Regions from separate parts of the Shewanella sedimentimangrovi genome, predicted to be linked through region 1. Evidence: predicted binding sites of a transcription regulator. Region 1 holds the regulator's gene; the other holds the start of a gene.

Region 1 (3,883 bases):
TGGACTTTCGGTGGTTGATCATGGCGTAAATCATAGCGCCAAATACCACCACCCCGATGGCGCAGCAGATGTACAGAATCGTCATGTGCAGGTGATATACCCTGCCACTGATTTCTGTCACCCCCTGGGTCATATTCAGCGACATGTCTGCCGCTGCCAATTGCGGTGCCATCAGCACCAGAACACAATACAACAATCGCTTCACAAGACGTCTCCTCTGTCAATTGCGAATCGCAACTACAAAGAAGAGTCACACAGTAAGTCTCTGCTCTATGCAAACTCTTCGGTTCCCAAAAAAGCAACGATGACTTCAAAGTGCGTTGGCGGTTTATCTTGTTCTATCTGTAGCCTACTGCCTTGCTAACCACGCCTGCACCTACAGCTGAATATATCGGTCTGATACACAGAGGGCCGTGGTTAAACAGGGCTCACTGCGACGACATAATCTATCCCGGATATAACAAACTATCGTTGTTACCCTGAACTACATTACTTGCAGTTTAAATATTGATCAAGATCACTTTCTTTTCTAATTAACTGAAAAAATTATTGAAAAAAAGAGCCCCACTGGGGCTCAAGGGGATGGAAGGGGATCAGTGCAGCGGTTGAAACTGGTTGGAAAGGGTCATGGGAATAGCGGCTTGGTGGCAAGGATTTCCATGAGAGTGAGCATTTACATCCTGAAATATGACGCCCATGGCAACCGCACTCTTGGCAACCAGCTGTAAGCGGCGTTCATCTCTGGGGGCCAGGCTGCTGCTCCAGCAAAGTACCGCACTGGAAGTGCCACTGGTCAGCGCTCTTTCCATGGCCCACAGGGTTTCCACTTCATCCTTGGCATGCACCAGTAAGACCCTGTCCATACGCACGCCGGCCTGGGCCAGGAGGTCTTTGTAGCCTATATTGGGCGGACTGATCAGCACTATCCATCGACCCTGATGACTCAGCTGCGCCAATTGGGGGCACAAGTGCTTTAGTTCGTTACGGCCCTGATCGCTGGTGGTCAGCATGCTGACTTCCGTATTGGCGCCGGCATTGTCAGCAGGCAGGTCGCGCCACAGGCCGGGATGGCGGGGAGCATTACCGAGCAGCTTGTTCATAACCAGTCTCCGTTACGGATGACACCGACCGCCAGACCTTCAATGGTCAGACTTTGGCAGCTGAGATCGACTTTTATGGGGGCGTAGGCTTCGTTTTCGGCATGCAGGTAAACCACATTGCCCTTGCGTTCGAAGCGTTTGACCGTCACATCATCTTCAACCCGGGCGACCACCACCTGACCGTTACGGGCCTGCTGCATCTTGTGTACCGCCAACAGATCGCCTTCGAGTATGCCTATGTCCTTCATACTGTCACCCCGAACCCGCAGTAAAAAGTCGGCCTGGGGGCGGAACATGGCTGGATCCACCTGGTAATACTGCTCCACGTGTTCCTGGGCCAAAATAGGCTCACCGGCCGCCACCTGACCTATCAGCGGCAATCCCTGATGCTCAGCGTCTTCATGTTCGTCGCCCGCAAGACGAATACCGCGGGAGGTGCCGGGCATAATTTCAATACAGCCCTTCTTGGCCAGTGCCTTGAGATGTTCTTCGGCGGCATTGGCACTTTTGAAGCCCAAACGTGTGGCAATTTCGGCACGGGTTGGCGGCATACCGGTATCGGCGATATTGCGTTTGATCAGGTCCAGTATTTCAGCCTGGCGCGGTGTCAGCGGTCTCATACTCATTCCTGTTTTTCTATACAGTTACTGTTAGTATATACAGTATTTTAAACAGCGCAAGTATTAACCAGTGTTTAGATTATTGGCACTGTGACTGTGTGGTCTGATATTCTATGCGGCTAACGAAGTGGCCAAGATTGCTGAAGAAGAATGTCAACCCAAGACTCGCTGTGGTATAGAACCCTCCGCTGGATCCAGAAAAAACTGGTGCACACCATAGTGGTGCCCCAGGAGCCTTTTGCCGATCTTAATCTTGATGCGGCACGCCCCCTGGTTTACGTCATGAAAACCGAATCGGTCAGTGATATTGCCGCCCTGAGTGAAGTCACCGCCAAGTTTGGCTTGCCAAGCCCCTATGAGTCCCTGCACTTGAATGGTTTGAGCAGTCCGAGGGTGGTTTGCCTTGAGGGGGCGAAACCCCTGTTTGGGCAGCGTCAGGGCAATGAACCCTTCCTCAATGCTTTTATGCAGTTACTGTCTGTCCATAAGCAAAAGCCGGAGCTGGATATCCAGCTGGTCCCGGTGAGCCTTTATTGGGGCCGGACTCCGGGCAAGGAAGATGACAGCATGCGCGCGGCATTACTGGAGCGGGAAAATCCCACCTGGCTGCGCAAGTGCCTGATGATATTGTTCCTCGGTCGTCACAACTTCGTGCAGTTTTCCAATGCGGTTTCCCTGCGTTATATGGCCGATGAACACGGCACCGACAAACGCATTGCCCAGAAACTGGCCCGGGTGGCCAGGGTGCATTTCCGCCGTCAGCGCAAGGTGATGACAGGTCCGGCTTTGCCTAATCGTCAGGCCATGTTCCATGCGCTGTTGCAGTCCGATAACCTCAAAAAGGCCATTGCCGAAGAAGCGGCTGCCAAGAAGGTATCCGAGGCCAAGGCTCGCGAAACGGCTATAGGTTATCTCGACGAGATAGCGGCCGATTATTCGGACAGCCTGGTGCGGGTGGCGGAGCGCATGCTGACCTGGCTGTGGAACAAGCTCTACAGCGGTATCAATATCCGCGGTGCCGAGCAGGTTCGTCAGCTGCACCATGATGGCCATGAAATTGTCTATGTGCCCTGTCATCGCAGTCACATGGATTACCTGCTGCTGTCCTACATCCTTTATTACCAGGGCATGGTACCGCCTCATATCGCGGCCGGTATCAACCTCAACTTCTGGCCGGCGGGACCTTTGTTCCGTCGCGGCGGCGCCTTCTTTATTCGCCGCAGCTTCAATGGCAATAAGCTCTATACCGCAGTGTTCCGCGAATACCTGGATCAGCTGTTTGCCAAGGGCTATTCGGTGGAGTATTTCACCGAAGGTGGCCGTTCACGCACCGGTCGTCTGCTGGCGCCCAAAACCGGCATGCTGGCCATGACACTGAACAGTGTACTGCGTGGCATAGAGCGTCCGGTCACCCTGGTGCCCGTGTATCTGGGCTATGACCATGTGATGGAAGTGGCCACCTATCACAAGGAACTCAGCGGCAAGAAAAAACAGAAGGAATCCCTGTGGCAGGTACTGGGCATCATCCGCAAGCTGCGCAATTTCGGTCAGGGCTATGTGAATTTCGGCGAGCCCATCACCTTGCAATCTTTCCTCAGCGACCGTGTTCCCGAGTGGCGCGGTGCCCTGGATGAGGACCCGGATCAGAAACCTTCCTGGCTGACGCCGGCGGTCAATGCCCTGGCCAATCAGGTGATGACCCGAATAAATAATGCCGCGGCCGCCAGTTCGGTCACCCTCAACAGTCTGGTATTGTTGGCCTCCGAGCAAAATGCCCTGGAGCGCAGCCAGCTGGAGCGCCAGTTGGATCTGTATCTGAAGCTGCTCAAACAGGTGCCTTATACCTCCTACATCTCGGTGGCAGAAGGTAACGGCCATCAACTGGTGGAGCAGGGACTGAAACTGAACAAGTTTGTGCAGTATTCCGATGCCCTGGGTGACATCATTGCGATTGAAGAGCATCAGGCGATTTCCCTGACCTACTACCGCAATAATGTCATTCATCTGATGGTGGTTCCGTCATTAATAGCCAGCTGCCTGGTGCACCATGAAAAGATCGGCCGGGAAGAAATACAGGCCATTGTGGCCGAGTTTTATCCCCTGCTTAAGGCCGAACTCTTTATGGGCATAGAAGATGTGCCCGCCTATGTGGATGCCGTGCTG
Region 2 (3,883 bases), 1.1 Mb from region 1:
CGGCATGGATGGTTACCTGCCCAAGCCCATAGATGAGGCCGCCCTTAAAGGGGTCATCAGCCGTTGGCTCACCCGCCCCAAGTTTACCCATTTCGACAGCCGCACCCTCAATTGGGAGCTGTGCCTTACCCAGGCCAATAACAAACAGGATCTGGCGCTGGACATGCTGCAGATGCTGGTAGAATCCCTGCCCGATACCGTGGCCAAAATTGAACTGGCGCTCGACCGGCACGACAATGAGCAGATGGTCACCGTGGTGCACAAATTACACGGTGCCAGTTGTTACTGCGGTGTACCCACCACCCAAAAGCTGTGCCAGGACATAGAGTCCAGTCTCAAACGCGGTGGTGACATTAGCGATGTGGAACCGGAAATCCTTGAGTTACTTGATGAACTAACTAAGGTAGAATCGGCGGCAACCCAAGTGATTTCCCAGATGTCAGCGGACCTTCTTCATGAGTGAAAAACCCGGATTCTTCAAGCGCCTCAAGGCCTTATCTCTGCCACAGAAGCAGTTGTTTGCCACCGCCCTGTGCCAGCGTATGTATCCCAATTACCAACTGTTTGCCGAGGTGTGTGAGTTCGGTGATGCCAAGCTGCTCGATACGGTACTTAACCTGTTGTGGCAATCCCTGTATGACCGCAAGCTCAAGTTGAATCTGGAAATGTATCTGGAAAAGCTCGACGAAATCACTCCGGACCCGGAAAACTTTGATGTCTATGGTGCCTATCCGGCCATGGACGCAATCGTTGCAGTAAGCGCCCTGCTCGGTGCGCTGCAGAGTAAGATTGAAGAAGACATCACCAATATCAGCAAACTGTCCTCCAGTACGGTCGCCAACTATATCGAAGCCATCAGCGATACCGACCTGGAAGATGATGCGCTGGATGACTTTATCTACGGCCACGAAGCCATGGTGGAAGAGCGGGAACTGCAGGCCTGGCTGCTGGATCTGGTGGAAGACAATCCGGAAATGGATGCCGATTTCATCAAGGCATTGCGCAAGGAGCTGGTGAGTCAAGGGGTGTCCAACATAGGCATCAGCGCCCAATAACCCTTCGACCATAGACGGATGGCGACCCCGGTCGCCATCATGCTAATCTGCCCCCAGTGCATCCAACAGGCCCGTCGAGGATTCCTTAGCCATGTTGATGATTTTACTGCCACTGCTGGCAGTGCTGGCCATAATGCTGCTGGGCGCCCTGGCCCAGCGTTTCAGATGGCTGCCATCCAAAACCGACATTTGGCTCAACGAATACGTCTACTATCTCGCCTTCCCGGCCATCCTCTTCATCAGCCTGGCCAAAACCCCCATAGCCACCATACTTAACGGCCCTTTTATCGCCGCCTACCTGTTGGCCATGGTGCTGACCTATGGCCTGTGCCAGAAGCTGTCGCTCCGCTATGGCAGCCACAGTGAGGCCAACATCCGCGCCCTCGCCGTCACCTTTGGCAACACTGCCTTTATCGGCATCCCGGTGCTGATGATGCTGTACCCCGAGGATCCCCTGGCCCTGATGGCCACCGCCATGACCAGCCTGTTATCTGTGGGCATGTTCGCTTTCGCCTTGGTCAAGCTGGATCTGGCCCGCAACAACAGCCCCCGCCATCCCCTGCTCACCATGGCGCGCACCCTGGCGACCAATCCCATAGTGCTCGGGTGTCTGGCAGGCATAGTGGTTTCAGCATTGACGGTTAAGATCCCATCGTCCCTGGATACAGCACTGCAACTGATAGGCAAAAGCTCAAGTCCCTGTGCCCTGTTTGCCATCGGCATAGTGCTGGCCAAGGCCATGCGACGTCAAACGGGTGATGGCAGCCAGTTCAGCAGTGCTACTGAGCAGACCCTGATCAATTTCGCCAAGTTGGTACTGCAACCCCTGTTGGCCCTGGTACTGTTTTCCCTTTTCGGGGTTTCCGGTGAGCTCAGGGTCATGGGCACCCTGCTGGCCGCCATGCCCACGGCCGCCAGTGTGTATCTGCTGGCCCAGCGCTATCAAACCCTTGATGAAAAGTCTGCCCAGTGGATAATGTTGGGGACAGTACTGACGCTGTTGGCGTTACCGCTTTGGCTGGCAGTACTAAATACACTTTTTATTCAATAAGATAAGTAAATACCTTCGCAAGATCCTCACCCGCATATTTACTGTATATAAAATCAGTATATACTGTTCATCAATACAGTGCTTTGGTGAGTTATTCGACAGGAATTCATTATGCTTTGCCAACTCAGCATCAACAATTTTGCCATCGTCCGTTTTCTTGAACTGGATTTTCGCCCCGGCATGACCAGCATCACGGGCGAGACGGGGGCGGGTAAATCCATTGCCATCGACGCCCTCGGCCTGTGCCTTGGCAACCGTGCCGATGCTTCCGCGGTGCGCCCCGGCGCCAGCAAGACCGAAGTCAGCGCCCGCTTCACCCTGGAAGATGTGCCCCTGGCAAAGCGTTGGTTGGAAGACAATGATCTTGAGTTGGATGATGAATGCATCCTGAGGCGTACCATCACCAGCGATGGCCGCTCCCGGGCATATATTAACGGCAACCCTGTCCCCTTGAGTCAGCTCAAGGCCGTGGGGCAATTCCTTATCGGCATCCACGGTCAGCACGCCCACCACGCTTTGCTGAAGAGCGAGCATCAGCTCAACCTGCTCGACAGCTACGCCAATCACAAACTGCTGAGTGACGCCGTGTTGGCCGCCTACCAACGCTGCCGCCAGGTGGAAGCCGAGCTTGAGTCACTGCAACAATCGCAGCAGGAACGTATTGCCCGCAAGCAGCTGTTGCAGTATCAGGTGGAAGAACTGGATGAGTTCAACCTGCAGGCCGGCGAGTTTGAAGAAATTGAAGTCGAGCATAAACGTCTGGCGAATGGCACGGCGCTGATTGAAGACTGCCAGCATACCCTGGCGCTGTTGTCTGAGTCCGATGAGGGCAATATCGAATCCCTGCTCAACAAGGCAGTTTCCCTGGCCGCCACCTTGGAAGGCTTGGATCCCACCCTGGCTCCCATTGGCAATATGCTCAATGAGGCCCTGATCCAGGTGCAGGAAAGCAGCAGCGAACTTGGACGTTACCTGTCAAATCTGGAATTGGATCCCGAGCACTTCGCTTTTCTGGAAGAGCGCCTGTCAAAGGCCATGACCCTGGCCCGTAAACACCATGTCGGCGCCGACAAGCTCCATGAGCATTACAGGGCGCTGGCGAACGAATTGCAGGCCTTGGACTCGGATGAAGAGCAGCTTGAAGAACTGGCGGCCCAGGTTGTGGCCAGTCGCGAGGCCTACCTGCAGCAAGCCCAGAAACTGAGCCAAAGCCGCAGCCGCTATGCCAAGGAACTGGATAAACTGGTGACCCAGTCCATCCACGAACTGAATATGCCCAAGGGCAAGTTCAGCATTGAGGTCAACTTCAACCCCGAACTTATGGGCCCCAACGGCAGCGACAATGTGGAATTTCTGGTGACCACCAACCCGGGCCAGCCCCTGGCGGGACTGGCCAAGGTAGCATCCGGCGGCGAGCTTAGCCGCATTGGTCTCGGGATCCAGGTGATCACCGCCCGCAAGGTGGCAACCCCTACCTTGATATTTGACGAGGTGGACGTCGGGATCTCCGGCCCCACCGCCGCTGTGGTGGGCCGCATGCTGCGCACCCTGGGTGAATCAACCCAGGTGCTGTGCGTCACCCACCTGCCCCAGGTAGCAGGCAATGGCCATCAGCACATGCTGGTCAACAAGCACAGCAAGGCCGGCCAAACGGAAACCACAATGCAAGCGCTTGATAAGGAACAGCGGGTTCAGGAATTGGCCCGCTTGCTTGGCGGTGACACCATCACCAGCAATACCCTGGCCAACGCCCGCGAACTGTTGGCGGGTTAAAACC

Evidence for each region. Region 1 encodes LexA, which represses DNA repair genes until DNA is damaged. Its sites were predicted from a motif close to TACTGTATNNNNATACAGTA; they were not measured.
Region 2: the regulator LexA is predicted to act here: its motif matches at 2,168-2,187, upstream of recN (DNA repair protein RecN).

What each region holds. Positions count from the first base shown of each region.
Region 1 is NZ_CP071502.1:4,058,543-4,062,425, reverse strand. Features, by position in the region: partial or broken gene coxB (cytochrome c oxidase subunit II) at 1-205, opposite strand, end outside; gene JYB85_RS18135 (cell division inhibitor SulA) at 594-1,100, opposite strand; gene lexA (transcriptional repressor LexA) at 1,097-1,720, opposite strand; gene plsB (glycerol-3-phosphate 1-O-acyltransferase PlsB) at 1,871-3,883, shown strand, end outside.
Region 2 is NZ_CP071502.1:2,977,145-2,981,027, forward strand. Features, by position in the region: gene barA (two-component sensor histidine kinase BarA) at 1-463, shown strand, start outside; gene JYB85_RS13065 (YjaG family protein) at 456-1,055, shown strand; gene JYB85_RS13070 (AEC family transporter) at 1,150-2,106, shown strand; gene recN (DNA repair protein RecN) at 2,218-3,879, shown strand.